Regions from separate parts of the Streptomyces sp. NPDC046985 genome, predicted to be linked through region 1. Evidence: riboswitches for the same ligand, from Rfam matches in the RefSeq annotation. Region 1 holds a riboswitch; each other region holds the start of a gene.
What was found. Region 1 has a riboswitch for thiamine pyrophosphate ahead of ABZ861_RS17050 (thiamine ABC transporter substrate-binding protein). Riboswitches for the same ligand answer to the same signal wherever they lie in the genome.
Positions count from the first base shown of each region.

Region 2: it holds a riboswitch for thiamine pyrophosphate, as region 1 does, so the genes downstream of both, thiC (phosphomethylpyrimidine synthase ThiC) here and ABZ861_RS17050 (thiamine ABC transporter substrate-binding protein) in region 1, are expected to answer to the same signal.
Region 3: it holds a riboswitch for thiamine pyrophosphate, as region 1 does, so the genes downstream of both, thiO (glycine oxidase ThiO) here and ABZ861_RS17050 (thiamine ABC transporter substrate-binding protein) in region 1, are expected to answer to the same signal.

Region 1 covers NZ_JBEYWK010000012.1:32,446-40,199, forward strand. The annotation lists gene ABZ861_RS17030 (VOC family protein) at 1-58, shown strand, start outside; gene ABZ861_RS17035 (LAETG motif-containing sortase-dependent surface protein) at 345-1,040, shown strand; gene ABZ861_RS17040 (ABC transporter ATP-binding protein) at 1,142-2,161, opposite strand; gene ABZ861_RS17045 (iron ABC transporter permease) at 2,161-3,837, opposite strand; gene ABZ861_RS17050 (thiamine ABC transporter substrate-binding protein) at 3,813-4,886, opposite strand; TPP riboswitch at 4,968-5,072, opposite strand; gene rlmN (23S rRNA (adenine(2503)-C(2))-methyltransferase RlmN) at 5,105-6,211, opposite strand; gene ABZ861_RS17060 (TetR family transcriptional regulator) at 6,310-6,903, opposite strand; gene ABZ861_RS17065 (aldo/keto reductase) at 7,003-7,754, shown strand, end outside.
Region 2 covers NZ_JBEYWK010000010.1:228,953-236,706, forward strand. The annotation lists gene ABZ861_RS15845 (metallophosphoesterase) at 1-736, shown strand, start outside; gene ABZ861_RS15850 (hypothetical protein) at 918-1,802, shown strand; gene thiC (phosphomethylpyrimidine synthase ThiC) at 2,365-4,188, opposite strand; TPP riboswitch at 4,181-4,358, opposite strand; gene ABZ861_RS15860 (YibE/F family protein) at 4,430-5,953, shown strand; gene ABZ861_RS15865 (SsgA family sporulation/cell division regulator) at 6,113-6,550, opposite strand; gene ABZ861_RS15870 (helix-turn-helix domain-containing protein) at 6,649-7,443, opposite strand.
Region 3 covers NZ_JBEYWK010000002.1:142,584-150,337, reverse strand. The annotation lists gene ABZ861_RS03275 (hypothetical protein) at 1-448, opposite strand, end outside; gene metF (methylenetetrahydrofolate reductase [NAD(P)H]) at 505-1,428, opposite strand; gene thiE (thiamine phosphate synthase) at 1,777-2,475, opposite strand; gene ABZ861_RS03260 (Rv2175c family DNA-binding protein) at 2,891-3,256, opposite strand; gene ABZ861_RS03255 (FAD-dependent oxidoreductase) at 3,464-4,693, opposite strand; TPP riboswitch at 5,250-5,361, shown strand; gene thiO (glycine oxidase ThiO) at 5,359-6,522, shown strand; gene thiS (sulfur carrier protein ThiS) at 6,519-6,719, shown strand; partial or broken gene ABZ861_RS03240 (thiazole synthase) at 6,723-7,514, shown strand.

The DNA.
Region 1 (7,754 bases):
CCTCGACGGCCACACCTGGGAGGTCATGTGGATGGACCCGGCGGCGGTGCAGAGCTGACCCGGAGGCCGGGGCGCCGGGGAGGTGACGCCGGTTCGCCGGTTCGCCCTCGTTTGACGGGATCGAGAAGACTGTCGACCCGTCAAACATCCCGGTGATTAACAAATAGGTAAAGTCAACGCCCTTGCGGGGCTCCTGCGTTGACACTTCTCACGGCTCGCTTATAGAACCAGAGCTTCCTGGGGGTGCTGGGGCGGCGCACTTCTCGTGGTGCGCGTCCGCCCCGACACCCCTGATCTCCCCCGCAAGTGCACCTCCCGTGAAGGGCGAAGTGGCCATCTTGTCCATATCACCGTCCCGTCGAACCGCTCGCGTCCTGGGCGTCGCCTCCGCGTCCGCCGCGTTCGCGCTCGGCTTCGCCGGCAACGCGCTCGCCTGCAACATCAGCGAGTTCTCCGCCGAAGCCACGTGCACCGGCGGCAAGGGCGCCATCGTCGTCACCGACAAGGACAGGTCCGGGACCGAGGCGACCGTCTCGGTGTTCCTGGAGAACAACGGCGCCGACGCCAAGATGATCGGCGAGAAGTCGGTCAAGGGCACCGCGGAGGGCGTCTCGGTCACGTTCGCCGAGGACTGGCAGCCGAACGCCGTCTACCGCGTCCACGTCAAGGCCACCGGCGGCCGGGTCGACGAGGACGTCAAGCCCAGCCTCACCGTCCCGTCCACCGCCTGCGCGACGAGCACGCCGAGCGCGCCGGCCACTCCGACGAAGCCGGCCAGCCCGACTCCGTCGGCCTCCACGGCGCCGTCGCAGAGCGGCGCCCCGGCGCCGGTCCCGTCCGCCTCGCAGAGCAGCGGCACCGCCCCGGCGGGCACGGTGAGCAACGCGCCGTCGCCCGCGGTCGGCGACTCCAACCTCGCCGAGACCGGCGCCAGCTCGAACACCGGCCTGATCGCCGGCATCGCCGCCGCGCTGGTCGTCGTCGGCGGCGGCGCGGTCTTCTTCGGCCTGCGCCGTCGCGGCGCCGGTCAGGGCCGCTGACGCTCCGGCACTCCGGCACTCCGGCAGGCTGACCGGCAGCGGCCCGTCCCCGACTCGGGGGCGGGCCGCTGCCGTTGCCTCCGCGCTCCGCGGCCGTGCGGTCACTCCAGGACCACGACGTCCGCCGGATCGAACGCCACCCCGACCTCGTCGCCGACCTCCGGGGCCGACCGGAGCGGGCAGGCCGCCTCCAGGCGGGGTGCGTCGTGCGGCTGGAGGTGCACGGCGACGTGGGCGCCCCGGAAGGTGCGCGCGGCGACCCGGCAGGGCAGGCCCTCCCCGGCGGGGACGAGCCGGACTCCGGCGGGGCGGACGAGGAGCGTGCGCGCGCCCTGCGGCGTCCCGCGGGGCGCCGGGACCTTGCCCCACGGGGTGAGGGCGACGTCGCCCTCGACGCGGGCCTCAGCGACGTTCTCGAAGCCGAGGAAGCGGGCCACGAAGGCGTCCGCCGGGCGCTGCCAGACCTCCAGCGGCGTACCGGACTGGGCGATCCGCCCGTCCCGCATCACCACCACCCGGTCCGCGAGCGCGAACGCCTCGCCCTGATCGTGGGTGACCGCGAGCACGGTCGTGCCCAACGCCCCGAACAGCTCCCGCAGTTCCACGACGAGCCGTTCGCGCAGCGAGCGGTCGAGCTGGCCGAGGGGTTCGTCGAGCATCAGCAGCCGGGGGCGGGGCGCCAGGGCGCGGGCGAGCGCGACCCGCTGCTGCTCACCGCCGGACAGCGCGGCCACGGCCCGCCCGCCGGCCCCCGGCAGCCCGACCAGCTCCAGCAACTCTCTTACTTTGGCTTCCCGTTCGCTTCTCGGCACGCCGTGCATCCGCAGCCCGAAGCCGACGTTCCCGGCCACGTCGCGCTGCGGGAAGAGCTGGTGGTCCTGGAACATCAGGCCGACCTCGCGCCGGTGCACGGGCACCCGCGCCTGGTCGCGGCCGTCCAGCAGCACCCGCCCGGCGTCCAGCGGTTGCAGCCCCGCGACCGCCCGCAGCAGCGTGGACTTGCCGCTGCCGCTGGGGCCGAGCACGCAGACCGTCTCCTGCTCGGCGACGCCGAGGCCGACGGCGTCGAGCGCGGCCCGCCCGCCGAAGCGCACGGTGGCGTCCTCCAGAGCCAGCAGCATCAGAACTCTCCCGTTCGGTCCGTGCCCCGCAGCCGCTCCAGGAGCAGCAGGGCCGTGGCGCACACCAGCATGAGGATCGTCGACAGGGCCATCGCCTGCCCGTAGTTGAGGTCGCCGGGCCGCGCGAGCAGGCGGGCCACGGCGACCGGCAGCGTCGGGTCGCCGGCCCGCGCGAGGAACACGGTCGCGCCGAACTCGCCCAGCGACACCGCGAAGGCGAACCCGGCGGCGATCAGCAGCGCCCGGCGCACCAGCGGCAGGTCGACCTCCCGCCACGCCCGCCAGGGCGACGCGCCGAGCACGGCCGCCGCCTCCCGCAGCCGTGCGTCCACCGCGCGCAGCACCGGCAGCATGGTCCGCACCACGAAGGGCGCCCCGACCAGCGCCTGCGCGAGCGGGACCAGGATCCAGGAGTCGCGCAGGTCCAGCGGCGGTTCGTCCAGCGCGATCAGGAACCCGAAGCCGACGGTGACCGCCGAGACGCCGAGCGGCAGCATCAGCAGCGCGTCGAAGCCGCGGACGATCCGGCCGGCGTCCCGCCGGGTCAGCGCGGCGGCGGCCAGGGCGCCGACGACCACGGCGATGCCGGTGGCCGCGGCGGCGTAGGACAGCGAGACGCCGACGGCGTCGATCGGGGCGACGAGGAAGACGCCGCCGTCCGCGTTCGTCAGCGCCCGGTAGTAGCCGAAGCCGGGCGCGGTGAGCGAGCGGCGCACCAGCACGCCGAGCGGCAGCAGCAGGAGCACGGCGACGGTGGCGAGCACACCGGCGAGCAGCGCCCACTGGCGTGCGCCGCGCGGACGGCGGGCGGCTCCGGCGGCGCCGACGAGCCGCAGCGCGCTCTCCTGGCGCCGTACGGTCCAGGCGTGCACGACGAGGACGGCGCCCACCGCCACGAACTGCACGAGGGTGAGGACCGCCGCCGTGGACAGGTCGAAGACCTCCGAGGTCTGCCGGTAGATCTCGACTTCGAGCGTCGAGAAGGCGGGGCCGCCCAGGATCTGCACCACGCCGAAGGACGTGAAGGTGAACAGGAACACCATCAGCGCGGCGGCCGCGACGGCGGGGGCGAGCGCGGGCAGGGTGACCTTGCGCCAGGCGGTCAGCGGCGAGGCGCCGAGCACCCGCGCGGCCTCCTCCTGCCGCGGGTCGAGCTGGGACCAGAGGCCGCCCACGGTCCGCACCACGACGGCGTAGTTGAAGAAGACGTGGGCGAGGAGGATGGCCCACACGGTGGTGTCCAGGCGCACGCCCCACAGTTCGTCGAGCAGGCCGCCGCGCCCGAGCAGGGCGAGGAAGGCGGCGCCGACCACGATGGTGGGCAGCACGAACGGCACGGTGACCAGCGCCCGCAGCAGGCGCCGGCCGGGGAAGTCGTAGCGGGCCAGGACGTACGCGCCGGGCAGGGCGATCAGCAGGGTGAGCGCGGTGGAGGCGACCGCCTGCCAGGCGGTGAACCACAGCACGTGCCGGATGTCGGACTGCCCCAGCACGTCGGCGATCCGCCCGAGCCGCCAGGCGCCGTCGACCTTGAGGCCGCGCCGGACGATCGCGGCCACGGGGTAGGCGAAGAACGCCGCGAAGAACGCGACGGGCACGGCCATCAGGCCGAGCCGCGCCGCGTTCCCCCGGCGGCGGGCGCGCGGGCGGGCTACTTCAGTACGAGCGAGGTCCACGACTTGACCCACTGGTCGCGATGGGCGGCGATCCGGTCGGGCGCCAGCGTCTCGGGGTCCTTCGCCTGCGGTCCGTAGGCGGTGAACTCCTTTGGCGTCTGGGCGCCTTGGCGCACCGGGTAGACGAACATGTTCAGCGGCATGTCCTCCTGGAACCGCCGGGTGAGCAGGAAGTCGAGGAACGCCTTCCCGCCCCGGGAGTCCTTCGCGTTGCTCAGCAGTCCCGCGTACTCGACCTGCCGGAAGCAGGTGCCGTAGGCCACCCCGGTCGGCGCGGTCTTGGGGCGGGGGTCGGCGTAGACGACCTCGGCGGGCGGGGAGGAGGCGTAGGAGACGACGAGGGGCCGGTCGCCTCCCGCCTTGCGGCCTCCGGCGGATCCGGAGAACTCCTGGTCGTACGCCTGCTCCCAGCCGTCGACGACCTTCACGCCGTTGGCCTTGAGCTTCTTCCAGTAGCCCTGCCAGCCTCCGTCCCCGTACCGCGCGGCGGTGCCGAGCAGGAAGCCGAGGCCGGGCGAGGAGGCGGCGGCGTTCTCGGTGACGAGGAGGTTCTTGTACTGCGGCTTGAGCAGGTCGGCGAAGGAGGCGGGCGGGGCGAGGCGGTGGTCGGCGAAGTACTTCTTGTCGTAGTTGACGCAGATGTCGCCGGTGTCGATCGGCGTGACCCGGCGCCGGGCCTCGTCGACCCGGTACTGGGGCTGGACCAGGTCGGCGTCCTTCGCCCGGTACGGCTGGAACAGCCCGTTGTCGAGGGCGCGGGAGAGCAGGGTGTTGTCGACGCCGAAGAAGACGTCGCCCTGCGGGTCGTCCTTGGTGAGGATGGCCTTGTTGACGGCCTGGCCCGCGTCGCCGTCCTTGAGCACCTTGACGGTGTAGCCGGAGCTCTTCTCGAAGGCCGCTATGACGCTCTTGGAGGCGGCCCACGAGTCGTGGCTGACGAGGGTCACCGTCGTGGAGTCCGCGCCGGCGCGGCCGTCGGACGACCCGCACGCGGACAGCGTGACCAGGCCGAGGCCGAGGGCCGCGGCGACGAACGTGGTGCGATGCACTGATGTCCTCCTGGGTGACGGCCAGGAAGAGACGCGGCCCTGCCCGGGTTCCGCGGCGGGTTCCCGGGCAGGGCACAACAGCTTGAGTGATGACCGAACTTCCTACCCAGAATGACCTGGGCGAGGTTCAGAGGGTCTGCGGCCGGGCCGCACTCTCAGCGCTGTGGCGCTCCCCTGTCGGAATATGAAGGTGTGTACGGCCTCAGAGTACCGTCCGGCTACCGCTCGGTGGCGGCGAGCTGACCGCACGCCCCGTCGATGTCCTGGCCCCGGGTGTCCCGGACGGTCACCGGCACGCCGTGCGCGGCGACGGCCTCCACGAACGCCTTCTCGTCCTCGGGCCGCGAGGCGGTCCACTTCGAGCCCGGCGTCGGGTTGAGCGGGATCAGGTTGACGTGCACCGGCCTGCCCTTGAGCATGCGGCCGAGCCGGTCGCCGCGCCAGGCCTGGTCGTTGACGTCCCGGATCAGCGCGTACTCGATGGACAGCCGGCGGCCGGACTTCGCCGTGTAGTCGAACCCGGCGTCCAGCACCTCCCGCACCTTCCAGCGCGTGTTGACCGGGACGAGGGTGTCGCGCAGCTCGTCGTCCGGCGCGTGCAGGGAGATGGCGAGGCGGCACTTGAGGCCCTCGTCGGCGAACCGGTGGATCGCCGGGACGAGGCCCACCGTGGAGACGGTGATCCCGCGCTGCGACAGCCCCAGCCCGTCGGGCTCGGGGTCGGTCAGCGCGCGGACGGCGCCGATCACGCGCTTGTAGTTGGCCAGCGGCTCGCCCATGCCCATGAACACGACGTTGGACAGCCGCGCCGGACCGCCCGGGACCTCGCCGTCGCGCAGCGCCCGCATCCCGTCGACGATCTGGTGCACGATCTCGGCGGTCGACAGGTTGCGGTCCAGTCCGGCCTGTCCGGTCGCGCAGAACGGACAGTTCATCCCGCAGCCGGCCTGCGAGCTGATGCACATGGTCACCCGGTCCGGGTAGCGCATGAGCACCGACTCCACGAGCGTGCCGTCGAACAGCCGCCACAGCGTCTTGCGGGTGGCGCCCTCGTCGGTCGACAGGTGCCGCACGACCGTCATCAGCTCCGGGAGCAGCGCCTCCTGGAGCCTGCCGCGCGCCCCGGCCGGGATGTCGGTCCACTGCTGCGGGTCGTGCGCGTACCGCGCGAAGTAGTGCTGCGAGAGCTGCTTGGCGCGAAACGGCTTCTCCCCGATCGCGGCGACGGCCTCCTTGCGCTCGGCGGGCGAGAGGTCGGCGAGGTGCCGCGGCGGCTTCTGGGCTCCGCGCGGGGCGACGAAAATGAGTTCTCCGGGCTTGGGCATGGTGGTACCAGTGTCGCAGATCGACTGGGGTGGCCTGCGGCCGTCGGCGCGCAAGCCCGTCGCCGAGGCGAGACGCCGGGCGAGTGCCCGGCGTGCGGTCAGTTCCCCGTGGTCGCGGGGAAGAGGCGCTCGACGGCGGCGACGACGGCGGCTCGGCGCGCGGCCAAGAACGCGGCGCGTCCGTCGCCGGGCGGAGGCAGCAGGTCGGGCTGGGCGGCCCAGGCCATGGCGAGCTGGCTGACGAAGACGACGACGTCGACCGGGTCCCAGCCGGCGTCCAACCGGCCGGCTTCCTGGGCGTCGCGCACCCGCTGGACCTTGCGGGCCACCGTCTCCCGGAGGGCGTCGTCGGGGAGGGAGTCGCCGGCGCCGAGCTCCAGTTGTCCCCAGGTCATGAGGCGGAACCGTTCGGGGTGGGCGGCGAAGTAGTCATGGACGCGGCCTGCGTAGCCGGGCAGGTCCGCGGGGTCCAGGCGGGTCGCTTCGGCCACGGCCGCCAGCTCCTGCGCGGAGACGAACCGGTAGAGGGCCTCCTTGCTGGGGAAGTAGGCGTAGACGCGTTCCTTGCTGGTCCTGGCGGCCTTGGCGATCCGGTCGATGCGTGCTCCGGCGATCCCGTGCTGGGAGAACTCGGCCTTGGCCGCGGTCACGATGCGGTCGCGGGCCGAGTCGGTGCGGACCTGGGGAGTCATGCCTCCCACGCTACCTGACCGAACTGTTCGGTTTGGCACAGGGCCGCGGTCGGCCTAGACTTCAAACCGAACAGTTTGGTTTGACGTCGGGAGCTTCTCATGCAGCACAGGACACTAGGCGCCCAGGGCCTGACCGTCTCCGCGATCGGCTACGGCTCGATGGGCCTGACCATGGCCTACGGCCCAGGCGACGAGGATGCGGGCATCGCCGCCATCCGCCGCGCCCATGACCTGGGCGTCACCTTCTTCGACACCGCCGAGCTCTACGGCTGGGGCGCCGGGTCCAACGAGATCCTGGTCGGCAAGGCCGTCAAGGACTTTCGCGACGAGGTGGTCCTGGCCACCAAGTTCGGCTTCACTTTCGAGGAGCGCGGCTTCGGGCTGGACAGCCGCCCGGACAACATCCGCAAGGTCGCCGACAACAGCCTGCGCTACCTGGGCGTCGACCACATCGACGTCCTCTATCAGCACCGCGTCGACCCGGCCGTGCCGATCGAGGACGTCGCCGGGACCGTCAAGGAGCTGATCGACGCGGGAAAGGTGAAGTACTTCGGGCTCAGCGAGGCCGGCCCGCAGACCATCCGCCGCGCGCACGCCGTCCAGCCGGTCTCGGTCCTCCAGACCGAGTACTCGCTGTTCGAGCGCGACGTCGAACAGCTCTTCCCCACCCTGGAGGAACTCGGCATCGGCTTCGTCGCCTACTCCCCTCTCGGCCGCGGCTTCATCACCGGCGCCGCGAAGCCCGCCGGCCAGTACGACGCCTCCGACATGCGCAACACCGACCCGCGCTGGCAGCCCGGCGCCTTCGAGAAGAACGTCGAAGCGGTGGCCCTGCTCACCCAGCTCGCCGC
Region 2 (7,754 bases), on a different contig from region 1:
CGCCGCCGGCCAGTGGTGCGCGGGCCCCGCCCGGCTGTGGTTCCTCGGCGACTTCACCGACCGCGGCCCGGACGGCATCGGCGTCATCGACCTCGTGATGCGGCTGTCCGCCGAGGCCGCCGCGGCCGGCGGCTACTGCAAGGCCCTGATGGGCAATCACGAACTGCTGCTCCTGGGGGCCAGGCGGTTCGGCGACACGCCGGTCAACTCCGGCGCGGGCACCGCCACCTTCCAGGCGGCCTGGCTGCTGAACGGCGGCCAGAAGGCCGACATGGAACGCCTCCAGGACCACCATCTCCAGTGGATGGCCCGCCTCGACGCGGTCGAGGAGGTGGACGGCTACCTGCTCCTGCACTCCGACACCACCGCCTACCTCGACTACGGCGACTCGATCGAGGCCGTCAACGACACCGTCCGCGAAACGCTCACCCGCAACGACGCGGACGAGTGCTGGGATCTGTTCCGCAAGTTCACCAAGCGCTTCTCCTTCCGCGACGAGGGCGGCGCCGACGCCGTGCGCTCCCTGCTGGATACGTACGGCGGCGCCCGTGTCGTTCACGGCCACAGCCCGATTCCCTACCTGCTGGGCGAAGTGGGCTCCGAGGACGGCGACGACAGCGCGGGCCCCGTGGTCGAGGGACCGCACGTCTACGCGGACGGGCTGGCCATCGCGATGGACGGCGGCGTGACCATGTCCGGAAAGCTGCTGGTCCGGCAACTGCCGCTGGAAGCCTGACCGTTCGGTCCACCGACGGCGGCGCCGGGCGCCCGCGCCGATCGGCCCGCAATTTGTGGAAACCCCCTGTCACCGCGCGCCGTCGCGGCTCTACCATCGGCGTATCCGTAGCAGACTCCCCTCCGTTTCTGCCCGACGGCTCGCCGCCATGCGAGCCCCCAGCCCTACGGAGCATCGGGGGATGCACATGAACAGCGTTCCGCAGCACCTGATGAGCGAGGACCGCCAGGATTACGAGCGGATCCTCGATGAGGCGCTGCGCTCCGCCCCACTGCGCCCGGAACTCGCCGCGGTGGGACAGCGGCTCAGCGCCGAGCAGCTTCGCACCATGGCGCTCAACGCCACCGCCCTGATCACCGCGTCGGCGGCGACCGAGTACCACCGCTACGTCGCGGTCCGCCAGGAGATGCGCCGCCCGGCACCGCCCGCCGTCCGCGAACCCGAGTCCGGCGAGCCCGGCATCGGGGGGCAGGAAGCCGGCGAGACGGGCGGCGCCGTGTCCGGGCTCGCCGCCGCCGTGGGAGAGGTCACCGGGACCGCCGGCGCGGGCGCCGGGGCCGTCGTCGCGGTCCTCGCCCCCGTCCTCGCCGGCATCGCGGCGGCCCTCTTCCTGCTCGTCGGGTACCTGCTGAAGATGCTGAACCCGGCGCGCGCCTTCGGCCAGACCATGGTCACCGCGGGCTGGGTGTTCGGCGTGGTGACCGCCGCGGCGATCCTGGTCGCGGGCACGGGACTGCTGCTCACCGCCCTGCGCAACCGCCCCTCGCCGGAGACCGGCCGCTACGGCGCCCTCAACGCGGAGCTGACCCGGACGCGGGACGCCTGGCACAAGGCACTGCTCGAACGCGGCATCCTGCCGTTCTTCCGCGAGGCCCTGGCCGCCCCCGACCGGGCCGCGCTGCGCCGCACCGAGCCCGCGGAGCCGAGCGGCCGCATCCCGCACCTCGGCTACGACGCGCCCGGGTTCAGCAGCCCCGACGACGGCGCCTCCCACGCCCGTCCGAGCTTCACCAGCCCCGACTTCACCAGCCCGGAGTTCGGCGGACCCGAGCAACGCCCGAAGTGACCGGCACCCGAGACGGCACGGGAAGCCGCGCCGGTCGCGCCCGTGGTGGGCGGCGCGAGCCGCCGCGCCGCCCGGCGGCGGCCCCGTCCCGCGGTCCGGTCCGGTCCCGCGATCCTGGCGGCGGTACGAGCGCGATCCGAGCTGCGATCCGAACGAGGTCCAGGCGGCGAACCGAAGGAAGCCCAGGCGGCGAGTCGGCCTGAGCGACGACGAGCAGCCGGACGTCATCGCCGCGGCTCCCCCACGTCTCGCTCAGGAGGGTGTGGGAGACCTGGGGACGGACACGCGCCGAACCGCCTCGGAGACCGGCCGAGAGGACGGCGAGGTCTCCTCGTGAGGCGGCGCCCTGGGTGGGTCCTCGGCTGTGCGCTGTCCCCGGCGCTGCTCCTGACGGTGGGCACGTCGGACGGCGGCGCGCCGGGCACAACCGATCCCACGGCCTCCCGCCCCCGCAGAAAGCCGTCGGAGCCCCGCGCCGGAGGCCCAGAACCAGGAGCGCTTCAGCCCGGCGTGACGCGCCGACGCACGAGGGCAGCGCATCGGCGCCGCCCTCGCCACGCCCTCACTCCGTGATCGGCAGGTAGACCCGGTTCCCCGCCTCCGCGAACTCCTTCGACTTCCGCAGCATCCCCTCCGCGACCTCCTCGGCCGTGGCCCCCTTCCCCGCGTCGCCGCCGAACCGCTCCGCGATGTCCTGGCTGATCTTCATCGAGCAGAACTTCGGCCCGCACATGGAGCAGAAGTGGGCCGTCTTGGCGGGTTCCGCCGGAAGCGTCTCGTCGTGGAACTCCCGTGCCGTGTCCGGGTCGAGGGCCAGGTTGAACTGGTCCTCCCACCGGAACTCGAAACGGGCGTCGGACAGCGCGTCGTCCCACTCCTGCGCGCCCGGGTGGCCCTTGGCCAGGTCTGCCGCGTGCGCCGCGATCTTGTAGGTGATGACGCCGGTCTTGACGTCGTCGCGGTCGGGCAGACCCAGGTGCTCCTTGGGCGTCACGTAGCAGAGCATGGCCGTGCCCCACCAGGCGATCATCGCGGCGCCGATGCCGGAGGTGATGTGGTCGTACGCGGGCGCGACGTCCGTGGTCAGCGGGCCGAGCGTATAGAACGGGGCTTCATCGCAGATCTCCTGCTGAAGGTCGATGTTCTCCTTGATCTTGTGCATCGGGACATGGCCCGGACCCTCGATCATCGTCTGTACGTGGAAACGCCTGGCGACGGCGTTGAGTTCCCCGAGTGTGCGCAACTCCGCGAACTGCGCCTCGTCGTTGGCGTCGGCGATCGAGCCCGGCCGCAGACCGTCCCCGAGGGAGTACGTGACGTCGTAGGCCGCGAGGATCTCGCACAGTTCCTCGAAGTGCTCGTAGAGGAACGACTCCTGGTGGTGCGCCAGGCACCAGGCGGCCATGATCGAGCCGCCGCGCGAGACGATGCCGGTCTTGCGGTGCGCGGTGAGCGGCACGTACGCCAGGCGCACACCGGCGTGCACCGTCATGTAGTCCACGCCCTGCTCGGCCTGCTCGACGACCGTGTCCTTGTAGATCTCCCAGGTCAGTTCCTCGGCCCGGCCGTCGACCTTCTCCAGGGCCTGGTAGAGCGGGACCGTGCCGATCGGCACGGGGGAGTTGCGCAGCACCCACTCGCGGGTGGTGTGGATGTTGCGGCCGGTGGACAGGTCCATGACCGTGTCGGCGCCCCAGCGGGTCGCCCAGGTCATCTTCTCGACCTCCTCCTCGATGGAGGACGTCACCGCCGAATTGCCGATGTTGGCGTTGACCTTCACCAGGAACCGCTTGCCGATGATCATCGGCTCGATCTCCGGGTGGTTGACGTTGGCCGGCAGGACGGCGCGGCCCGCGGCGATCTCCTCGCGGACGACGTCGGGCGCCACGTTCTCCCGGAGCGCGACGAACTCCATCTCCGGTGTGATCTCCCCGCGTCGGGCGTAGGCGAGCTGTGTGACCGCTCGGCCGTCGCGGCTCCGGCGGGGCTGGCGCGGACGGCCCGGGAAGACCGCGTCGAGATTGCGCAGCCCGCCGCGCGGAGAGGTGTGCTTGATCCCGTCGTCCTCGGGGCGGACGGGACGGCCCGCGTACTCCTCGGTGTCGCCGCGGGCGGTGATCCAGCTCTCCCGCAGCGGCGCCAGGCCCCTGCGGACGTCGGTGTCGACGAGCGGATCGGTGTACGGGCCCGAGGTGTCGTACAGCGTGACCGACTTCCCGTTGGTCAGGTGCACCTGACGGACCGGCACCCGCAGGTCGGGGCGCGAGCCCTCGGCGTACGCCTTGTGCCAGCCGACGGACCTCCCGGCCCGCCCGTGCGGGGCGCTCTGCTCCTCATCGTTGGACGTCTGCGTGGAGGCAGGCGTGCGTGCGTCCTCGTTGGTCATGAGACCTACTCCCTACGCCGGCATTACCCGGTAACAGGTTCGGCGGTCGGCGCAGCGATTCCCGTCCGTCGACGTCTCGCGGGGAACGGCTAACGTTCCACGTGAAACATCGCGTTGGCGAAGGTCAGCGCCCTCTCAGCCCGGTGCTCCGAGCTCCCGCGTGTGCAAAGGCGTCTCCACGCTAGCGTCATGTATGGCGCGAAGAACAGTGGGCGCCCGCCGCTCTTGGGAGGATCCGCCCGTGACCACGCCCCAGCAGTACCCTCAGCCACTGCCCGAGCCGTCCCGCGGACGCGGCGCCGGGCACGGCCACCGTCCCGGCGACGAGTACAGCCACCGTCCTGGCGACGAGCACGCGTCCTCGCACAGCAGGGAGCAGGCGCAGGCGCAGGCGCCAAGTCACGGCTCCGGGCATGACTCCGGTCACCGGCCCGGCCAGAGCCACGGGCACGGCGACGGGCACGGGCACAGCCACAGCCATGGCCCGGCCGCTCCGGTCTCCCGGCATCTGCGCAGGGTCATCGCCGCGATCCTGATCCCGTTCGCCGCCGCGGTGGCAGCCGGTCTCGTCGTGCTCTGGCCCGGCGGCGCCCCCTCGCACCACCGCACCGGCGTCGGCTTCGACCGGCAGACGCAGCAGGCCACCGTCGCCCAGGTGGTGAAGGTGAGCTGCGCGTCGGTGAACGCCTCCGGCGGCGCTCCGACCGGGGGCGCGTCCACGGCCGGGGGCGCGTCCGCGCAGGCGCAGGCGTCGAAGGTCTGCAAGAAGGCCACGATCCGCGTCAGTACCGGCAAGGACACGGGGCGCACCTTCACCGAGATCGTGCAGCCGGACCAGCCGCGGCAACTGCACCAGGGCGAGAAGGTCGTGGTCGCCTACGAGCCCTCCGCGCCGAAGGAGCTCCAGTACTCGGTCACCGACGTCGACCGGCGTTTCCCCATGGCGCTGCTGGCCGGTGTGTTCGCGCTCGCCGTGGTCGTCGTCGGGCGCATGCGGGGCGTGATGGCGCTGGTCGCGCTGGCCGTCAGCTTCCTGGTGCTGAACCTGTTCGTCCTCCCGGCGGTCCTTCAGGGCTCGAATCCGCTGGTCGTCGCGGTGGTGGGGGCCAGCGCCATCATGCTGATCGCGCTCTACATGTGTCACGGCCTGTCCGCGCGCACGTCCGTGGCCGTGCTCGGCACGCTCATCTCCCTGGTGCTGATCGGCGTCCTGGGCTCGCTGTTCATCGGCTGGGCGGCGCTCACCGGCAACACCGACGACAACACCGGTCTGATCCACGGCCTGTACCCGTCGATCGACATGAGCGGTCTGCTGCTGGCCGGGGTCATCATCGGCTCGCTCGGCGTCCTCGACGACGTCACGGTGACGCAGACGTCGGCGGTCTGGGAACTGCACGAGGCCAACCCCGCGATGGGCTGGCGCGGACTGTACCGGGCGGGCATCCGCATCGGCCGCGACCACATCGCCTCCGTCGTCAACACCCTCGTCCTCGCCTACGCGGGGGCCGCGCTTCCGCTGCTGCTGCTCTTCTCCATCGCGCAGAGCAGCGTGGGCGCCGTCGCCAACAGCGAGCTGGTGGCCGAGGAGATCGTCCGCACGCTGGTCGGCTCGATCGGCCTGGTCGCCTCGGTGCCCGTCACCACCGCCCTCGCGGCGCTCGTGGTCTCGGCCGACCGCACGGCGCCGGCGAACGCCCCCGGCCGCGTCGCGGCCGGTGCGCCGGCGCCCGCGCGCGGGGGGCGGGGCAGGCGCCGCAAGCGCTGACCGGCCGGAGAGCGCGGACCGCTGGGCGCCGACGGCGCTGACCCGGCGGCCGGTGCGGACTCCTGGGCGCCCCGTCCGCCGACGGAGCACCGGAGCGCGCCGTGAGGGCGTCCGTGGAGGAGCGTTACGCCACTGCATGCGCGGCGTTGCAGAAACGCTTCAGCCCGCGCTCTGCTCCTCGGCCAGGATGCGGTACAGGGCCTCGTCGAGATGGGCGTCGAAGTCGTCGAGAGCACCCTCCTGGCCCAACGGCACCAGCTTGTCCGTCCGGTCGAGGAAAGCCACCAGCGGGGCCGTGGAGGAGCGGAACAGCGCCCGCTCGGCGCCGACCTGAAGGCGGATCAGCACCTCGCTCAGCGAGTCGGCGGCGGCGGGAGAGATCCGCACATCGCCCTCCCCGCACGGCGCGCCCACCCCGTCGATCAGCAGTTCCCTGCCGAAGGCCCAGGTCACCGGGGCGTCCCCGGGCAGATGGAACGTCAGCCGCACGGCATAGGGATCACAGGTCTCGTACCGCAGCTCCACCGGGATGCGGAACGAGAGCTCCTCGGAGACGAGAAAGCTCATCATGACCTCTGCCTGTACGGACTCACGCATCGCTACCCCGTCATCTGCCGTCGACTGGCCGGGAGACATCCCTATGACACTGGCGATATCTTGCAGAAAGTGCACGACAGACCACAAGGAGTGATTTTTCAGATACTGATAGCGAGCGCGAGGGCGCCCACCCGCCGCCCCACCTCGTACTGGAGTTGGCGGGCCGCGGGCATCAGCCGTTCGGCCTGGTGGGCGGGGAGCGAGAGCGCCACCGTCGCCGCCGTGGCGCCGACGGTGATGGGGACGGCCGCGCAGACCGTTCCCGGCGCGTACTCCTGCCGCTCCGTCACCGGCTGCATCCGCGGCATCCCCTCCAGCCGCCGCAGCAGACCCCGCTCGTCACGGACCGTGTGCGGGGTGATCGGCCGCACCGGGTACCGGTCCAGATGGTCGCGGCGCGCGCCGTCGTCGAGTTGGGACAGCAGGCACTGCCCGACGGCATGGGCGTGTCCGGTCTCCCGGAAGTCGGCCCACTCCTCGGCGGCCGGGGCGGCCGGGCTGCCGGAGACGTGCATGACTTCGATCTCGCCCTCCCGGTACCTCGCGTAGTACACCGGCGCTCCGATCGCATCACGCCAGTGCGCCAGCGTCTCGGCGATCGTGGCGCGACGTTTCTGCTCTGCTCCGCCGCTGCTCAGCCGCTCGGCCGCCTTCCCGAGGAAGAACAGCCCCTGGTCCCGGTGCAGGTAGCCCTCGTGCACCAGGGTGCGCAGCAGGTGGTAGGCGGTGGGCAGGGCGAGGCCGGTCTCGCGGGCGAGCTGCTTGGCCGGCACCCCGTACGCGTGCTCCGCCACGGTCTCCAGCAGGCGCATGGCCCGCTGCACCGAGCCGATGAGGGTCTGCGGGGCCGGTGCGGGCCGCTGCTCCCGGACCGCGGGGCGGGACTGCCCCAGCGGGCGTCTGGAGCGCGGCTGCGCGGGCAGCGACGCAGACGGCGCCGGAACCGGCGCCCGGGGCGCCGGTGGCGCGTGCGATACGGCGGGGGCGGGTGCGGTGTCAACCGTGGCCAAGGGTCACTCCCGGAGCACGAGGGGGCAGCCCGTGCGGGGGACACGGGTGGGGAAACGCTGCCCGCGGGGGCCTGCCCCCGCGTCGATTCCCGGACCTTATCCGTCCGCTGCCGCTCAGGGACGGCCCGGCCGGGAATGTTCCCCCCACCGAGGGAACCGGCGTTCCGCGTCACCGGCCGCCGGTCCGCCCGGCG
Region 3 (7,754 bases), on a different contig from region 1:
CGTCGCCGCTCAGCAGGCCGTTCGCGGCATCCGCGGAGTCCGTGCCGTCCGGGGCCGGCAGGGCGGACATGGCCGCCGTCTCGCCGTGGTCGCCCGCGTCGAGGGCGCCGTCCGCCGCGTCGCGGCCGGAGGGGTCCGGGGCCCGGTCCTTGCGCCCGGCCCGGCCGCGGCGGCTCTTGGCCTCCTCGGGGCCCGGGTGCCGGACGGCCCAGCCGGACGCGAAGCCGCGGCGGAAGGACAGCGTGACGTAGGTCTGCCCGACGGCGAACGCCGCCGCGCCCAGACCGATGACCAGCACCGACGGCATCAGCACGCCGAGCACCACGCACAGGAAGCCGCCGAAGGCGAGCAGCCGCCAGCGCAGCCGCGCCTTGTACTGGAGCAGCACCTCGCCGAGCAGCCACAGTGCGACGCCGCCGAACGCGATGTAGAGGACCGTCCAGCCCATGTACGCCCCTCTCCCAGTGAACGCTTCGCAGTGTGTCGCACACGGGTGCGGCCGGTCTAGGCCCGCGGTGTTCGGTGCAGACCCAGGTTCTCGTAGATCTCCAGGGTCGCCGTGGAGTTGTTCAGCGTGATGAAGTGCAGTCCGGGCACCCCCTCGGCCAGCAGCCGCGCGCAGAACTCCGTGGCGAACTCGATTCCCAGGGAGCGTACCGCCGCCGGATCGTCCTTCGCTGTGAGGATCCGCTCTTTCAGGGCGGCGGGGATCACGGCGTTGCTGAGCTGGGGCAGCCGTTCCAGCATGCGGACGCTGGTGACCGGCATGACCTCGGGGATGACCGGGGTCTCGCAGCCCGCGGCGGCGACCCGGTCGCGCAGGCGCAGGTAGGACTCCGGCTGGAAGAACATCTGCGTGACGGCGTAGTCGGCGCCCGCGCGGCACTTGGCGACGAAGTGCGCCACGTCGGTGTCCCACTCGGTGGAGCGCGGGTGCATCTCCGGGAAGGCCGCGACGCCGACGCAGAAGTCGCCGGACTCCTTGATGAGCCGGACCAGTTCCGCCGCGTAGGTCAGCCCGCGCGGGTGCGCCACCCAGTCCCCCATCGGGTCGCTGGGCGGGTCGCCGCGCACCGCGAGCATGTTGCGGATGCCCGCGTCGGCGTACTGCCCGATGATGTTGCGCAGTTCGGCGACGGAGTGATTGACCGCGGTGAGGTGGGCGACCGGGGTGAGCGTGGTGTCGGCGACGATCTGCTCGGTCTCCTTGACCGTGCCCGCGCGGGTGGAACCGCCCGCCCCGTAGGTCACCGAGACGAAGTCCGGCGCCACCGCCTCGACCCTGCGCAGCGCGCTCCACAGGTTCCGCTCGCCCTTGGGGGTCTTCGGCGCCGAGAACTCGAACGAGTACGTCGTCTTGCCTGCGGCGAGGATGTCGCGCACGGTGCGTGCGCGATCAGTCCTGGTGGATGCGGTTCCGAGGGCCATACTCGCAGGTTATCCAGGGGCCCTCGGTGTCCCAACCGAACGCGGGGAATTCGCCTGAATTGCCGCCTTCTCGTCCACCCCTCGGACGGGCGCGGGCGAAAAGTCCGGGTCCGGGCACCGGGGGCGTCCGCACCGCGAGACGTCGTGCATGCCGTTCAGCCCCGGCCGCCGTTCGGCGGGTACTCCGCTCGGCGGGCCCTCCGCTCGGCCCTGTCTTTCGTTCGGCGGGTCCTCCGCTCGGCGGGCGGCCGGGCTCGGCGGACGGACTGGGGGACGGACGGGGGCTGCGGTCTCGTCAGGGACATGCCGGGCTCGCCGCCCGACCGGCCACAGCACTGGCCGCACTGGCTATCCCGCCTGCCGCAGCCGCTCGGCGAACTCCGCCGCGGCCGCCCCGGGGTCCTCGGCCGCGGTGATCGCCCGGACCACGACGACGCGCCGGGCGCCGGCGTCCAGGACCTCGTCCAGGGTGCCGAGGTCGACGCCCCCGATGGCGAACCAGGGCCGGTCGGTGCCGAGGGAGGCGGTGTACCGGACCAGCTCCAGACCGGGCGCGGGGCGGCCGGGCTTGGTGGGAGTGGGCCAGCAGGGGCCCGTGCAGAAGTAGTCGGCGCCCTCCTGGACCGCCGCCGCGGCGGCTTCCGGCTCGGCGTGCGTGGAGCGGCCGATCAGGACGTCGTCGCCGAGGATCGCCCGCGCCGCGGAGACGGGCAGATCGCCCTGGCCGAGGTGCAGCACGTCGGCGCGGGCGGCGTGGGCGACGTCCGCGCGGTCGTTGACCGCGAGCAGCCTGCCGTGCCGGGCGCAGGCGTCGGCGAACACCTCCAGGTGCTCCAGCTCCTCGGCCGCCTCCATGCCCTTGTCGCGGAGCTGCACGATGTCGACCCCGGCCGCCAGCACCGCGTCGAGGAACTCGGGCAGGTCGCCCTGGCGGGTGCGGGCGTCCGTGCACAGGTACAGGCGGGCGTCGGCGAGCCGGTCGCGAGCGGTACGGGCGGCGCGGGCGCCAGCGGTGTCGGTGTCGGCGGTATCGGCGGTATCGGGCATGGGTGGGCTCCCCCCGGAGTCAGTGCGTCATCGGTGCGGCGTCGGCGCCGCGTCGGGTGCGTTGCCGGTGCGGCGCCGACGCGGTGCGGCGCCGCACCGGCTGGAGAGGCGGTGCGGGAGCCGGTGAGCCGGGGCGTACGGGCGCGGCGGAAGAATCCGGGGCCGACCCGCACGCCCCAGGGAACCCCGCACGCCCCGAGGAACGGGGCCGACCCGTACGCCGAAGGAGCGGGAGCCAGCCCGTAGGGCCCGTAGGGGACGGATCGGGCGCCCGCCCGTACGGGAAGGAACCAGGGCCGACCCCTACGCCGGACGGGCGGTCGGCCAGGGCTTTCCCCTGTGAGCCTGCCGGGCTCGCGGCTCGGCCCCTGGCAACCCCCGCGCCCCCCACTTCGGGCCGTCCGGCGGCGGATCCTCAGACAGCCAGCGCCTGGGCGCGGCGCTTCACCTCCGTGCCGCGGTTCTCGCTCAGGGCCTGCGCGGGGGTGCCGGGCAGGGACGGGTCCGGGGTGAACAGCCACTCGATCATCTCTTCGACCGTGAAGCCGTCGTCCCTCAGCAGTGTCAGGGTCCCGGACAGGCCCTTGACGACCTTGTCCCCGTCGATGAAGGCGGCGGGGACGTACAGCGCGCGGTTCTCCCCCCGGCGCACGGCGACGAGCTGGCCTTCCTTGACTAGCTGCCGCACACGCGTCACCTCAACGCCGAGATGGTCGGCGATGTCGGGAAGGGTGAGCCAGGCGGGGACGAGCGCATCGATCTTCGCGTCATTCTCGGTCACGGGACAAGCCTGCCATCTGCCACCGACAGGAGGAAGTCGGGTCCGGCCACCCGGTGGCGCCGCGGCCCCTCCCGCCTCCCGACAGGAGGCCCGTACGCGGTATGCGGAGCGGCGGCGGGGGCGCCGGCTCACCTCTGGGCCATGTCCAAGCCACGTCCAGGCAGGGTCGTCAGATCGCTTCCAGGCGGAGGCGCCCGGCGGAGGCGCCTAAGCCGTCGCCGCCTTCAGCGGCCGGGCCGGGTCCGCCAGCAAGGCGGGGTCCATCAGCGCGCCCGCCTCGATGAGCCGTCTGCCCTGCGCCAGGTCCCGTGGCCGGCCGACCGCCAGCAGGGCGACGAGGCGACCCTCGCGCAGCCAGCAGACCGTCCAGGCCGGTCCGGACGGCTCGCCGCGCCAGACCGCGGCGTCGGCGCCGGTGTGGTGACCGGCGTACTGCACGAAGCGGCCGAACTGCTCGGACCAGAAATACGGCACCGGGTCGTAGACCGAGGGGGTGAGGCCGATCACGTTGGCGGCGACCGTGCGCGGTCCTTGCAGGGCGTTGTCCCAGTGGTGGACCAGCAGGCGCTCGCCGTACCGCGCGGAGGGGAAGGAGGCGCAGTCGCCGACCGCGTACACGTCCGGCGCGGACGTGCGCAGGCCGTCGTCGGCGAGCACCTCCCCGTGCTCGCCCAGCTCGATGCCGGAGCCGACGAGCCAGCCGGTGGCCGGGCGGGCGCCGATGCCGACGACCACGGCGCCCGCGGGCAGCCGCGAGCCGTCGTCGAGCACCACGGCGCCGGGCTCCACGTGCTCCACGCGCGCGTTCGTGCGCAACACGGCGCCGCTGTCGGCGTACCAGCCGGCCATCGGGGCGGCCGCCTCAGCGGGCAGCGCCCCGACGAGCGGCCGGTCGGCGGCCTCGACCACCGTGACGGCGCAGCCCGCCTCGCGTGCGGCGGTGGCGAACTCGGCGCCGATCCAGCCGGCGCCGACGACCACGACGTCGTGCTGCTCGGTGAGCACCGGCCGCAGCCGCTCGGCGTCGTCCAGGGTGCGCAGCAGGTGCACCCCGGGGGTGTCCTCGGCGCCCGGGAGGCGGATCGGTTCCGCGCCGGTGGCGAGGACGAGCGCGTCGTAGGGGACCGGTCCGTCGGAGGTGTCGAGCACATGGGCTTCGGCGCGGACGGCGAGCGCCTCGCAGCCGAGCCGCAGGTCGAGGCCGAGCGAGGCGAAGTCGATCTCGAACGCGGAGCCGTCCGCCTTGCCCAGCAGGACCGCCTTGGACAGCGGAGGCCGGTCGTAGGGCTGGTGGGGTTCGGCGCCGATGACGGTGACGTCGCCGGTGAAGCCCTGCTCGCGCAGGGCGACCGCGGTCTGCACGCCGGCCATGCCCGCGCCCGCGACGACCACGCGCCGCGGCTGTGACGTGCCGTGTTCCTGCGTCTGCTCGCTCACCCGATCACCATAGCCACCTGACGTACGGTCAGTCTGCGGCCCGGCAGGGTGACTCGCTGCACACCGGACCTGACGCCGCACCTGCTCCGCACGCGCTCGTACCGCTCCCCGCCCGCGACTCCCACGCCCTGCCCTCCCCCTGCCGCAGCCGCCCGCCGGGCGGTTCCGCCGCCGTCGGCACGCGGCGTCCCGGGGACGACGTGCCGCCGCGCCCGGACCGGAGGCGGCGGAAGCCGAGCGGCGGTCTCCCTGCCTCCTACCCCGCGGGCGACCGCGTACGTCGTCGCCGCCCGCGCGGGCGACCGCGTACGACGTCGCCGCCCGCACGGGCGGCCCGGATCCGCACGGCACGCGGGCGGCGCCACGCGGCACGGGCGGCTTCACGCGGCCAGCGCGGCTCCCATCGGCGCGCGCGGCGCCCTCGCGCGCGTGCGCCGCCGCTACGGGCGCGCTGCCCGGCGAGCGCTACGGGTGCTGCCCGGCGAGCCCGTGCTGTGGCCGGGAAGGCGTGCGCGCCGGTGAACTTTCGCGGACGCGGCACTAGGGTGGCTGCCGTACAAGCACTCGCGGGAGCCCGGACGCACCGGGCTGAGAGGGAGGCTGGCGGCCTCCGACCGTACGAACCTGATCCGGGTCATGCCGGCGAAGGGAGGGGCTGGACGCCCATGTCCTTGCCACGTACGTCAGACGTCCTCGTCATCGGGGGCGGGATCATCGGGCTGGTGACGGCCTGGCGCGCGGCGCAGCGCGGCCTGGTCACGGCCGTGGTGGACCCCGAGCCGGGCGGCGGGGCGGCGCTGGCGGCCGCCGGGATGCTGGCCGCCGTCACGGAGCTGCACCACGGCGAGCAGACGCTGCTCGGCCTGAACCTGGCCTCGGCCCGCCGCTACCCCGACTTCGCGGCCGAGCTGAGCGAGCTGACCGGGCACGATCTCGGCTACCGCCGCTGCGGCACGCTCGCCGTCGCCCTGGACGCCGACGACCGGGCCCATCTGCGGGAGGTGCACGACCTCCAGCGGGCCTCGGGTCTCGCGTCGCAGTGGCTGACGGGGCGGGAGTGCCGGCGCCTGGAGCCGATGCTGGCGCCGGGCGTGCGCGGCGGGCTCCGGGCCGACGGCGACCACCAGATCGATCCGCGGCGGCTCGCGGCCGCCCTGGTGACCGCCTGCGAGCGGGCCGGGGCGGTCTTCCACCGCTCCTGGGCCGACCGGCTCACGGTGGTACGGGACCGGGCCGCGGGCTGTGTGCTGCGGGACGGCGCCGTGCTGGAGGCGGGGCAGGTGGTGCTGGCCGGAGGGAGCCTCAGCGGGCGGCTCGCCGGGGTGCCGCGGGAGGTGCTGCCGCCGGTGCGGCCGGTGAAGGGGCAGGTGCTGCGGCTGACCGTGCCCCCGCGATACGCGCCGTTCCTTAGCCGGACCGTGCGGGCCGTGGTGCGCGGCAGCCACGTCTACCTGGTGCCGCGGCTGAGCGGCGAACTGGTCGTCGGGGCCACCAGCGAGGAGCTGGGCTGGGACACCACGGTGACGGCGGGCGGCGTGTACGGGCTGCTGCGCGACGCGCACGAGCTGGTGCCCGGCATCACCGAGCTGCCGCTGGCCGAGACCCGGGCCGGGCTGCGCCCCGGATCGCCGGACAACGCGCCGCTGCTCGGACCGACCGGTCTCGACGGGCTGCTGCTGGCCACCGGGCACCACCGCAACGGCGTGCTGCTCACCCCGGTCACCGGCGACGTCATGGCGCACGTCCTGACCTCCGGCGACCTGCCGGAAGAGGCCCGTCCGTTCACCCCGCGGCGCTTCGCCGCCGACCTCTCGGAGCAGCCGGCATGAACGTCTCCGTCAACGGCGAGCCCCGTGAGATCCCGCCCGGCACGGCTCTGGACGCGGTCGTGCGGAGCCTGACCGCGGCGCCCTCCGGAGTGGCCGCCGCCCTCAACGAGACCGTCGTCCCGCGCGCGCAGTGGCCGTCCACGCCCGTGGCCGACGGCGACCGCGTCGAAGTCCTGACCGCCGTACAGGGAGGCTGACCCATGGCCGACGATCCGCTGCTCCTGGGCGCCGCGTCCTTCGGCTCCCGACTGATCATGGGCACCGGCGGCGCCCCCAGCCTGGACGTGCTGGAACGGTCGCTGGCAGCCTCCGGCACGGAGCTGACCACGGTCGCGATGCGCCGGGTCGACCCCTCGGTGCACGGCTCGGTGCTCTCGGTGCTGGACCGGCTGGGCATCCGCGTGCTGCCCAACACGGCGGGCTGCTTCACCGCGGGCGAGGCGGTGCTCACCGCCCGCCTGGCGCGCGAGGCGCTGGGCACCGACCTGGTCAAACTGGAGGTCATCGCCGACGAGCGGACCCTGCTGCCGGACCCGATCGAGACGCTGGACGCGGCGGAGACGCTGGTCGACGACGGTTTCACGGTGCTGCCGTACACCAACGACGATCCCGTGCTCGCGCGCCGCCTCCAGGACGCGGGCTGCGCGGCGATCATGCCGCTGGGCTCGCCGATCGGCTCCGGCCTCGGCATCCGCAACCCGCACAACTTCGAGCTGATCGTCGAGCACGCGCGCGTGCCGGTGATCCTGGACGCGGGCGCCGGGACGGCCTCCGACGCGGCGCTCGCCATGGAGCTGGGCTGCGCGGGGGTGATGCTGGCCTCGGCGGTGACCCGGGCGCAGCACCCGGAGCGGATGGCCGAGGCGATGCGGCACGCGGTGACGGCGGGCCGACTGGCCTACGGGGCGGGACGCATCCCGAGGCGGCGCTTCGCCGAGGCGTCCTCGCCGACCGAGGGGCTGGCCCGGCTGGACCCGGAGCGGCCCGCCTTCCCGGACCCCGCCCTGGACCCGGCCTTGGAACCGGCTCATGGCCCGGCGACGGACCCGGCGACGACCTGATCGGGGGCCGCCCGCGGCCTGGCGGCGACCCCGGGCTCGTACATCCGGACGCTTCTGGTCCGCTTCCCGCTCACGGCCTGGCGGCGACCCCAGGCCCTCGTGCGTCCGAACCGCTTCCGGTCCGCTTCCCATCCGCCCCCCGCTCGCCTCCGGTCCACGTCCAGCGCGCGT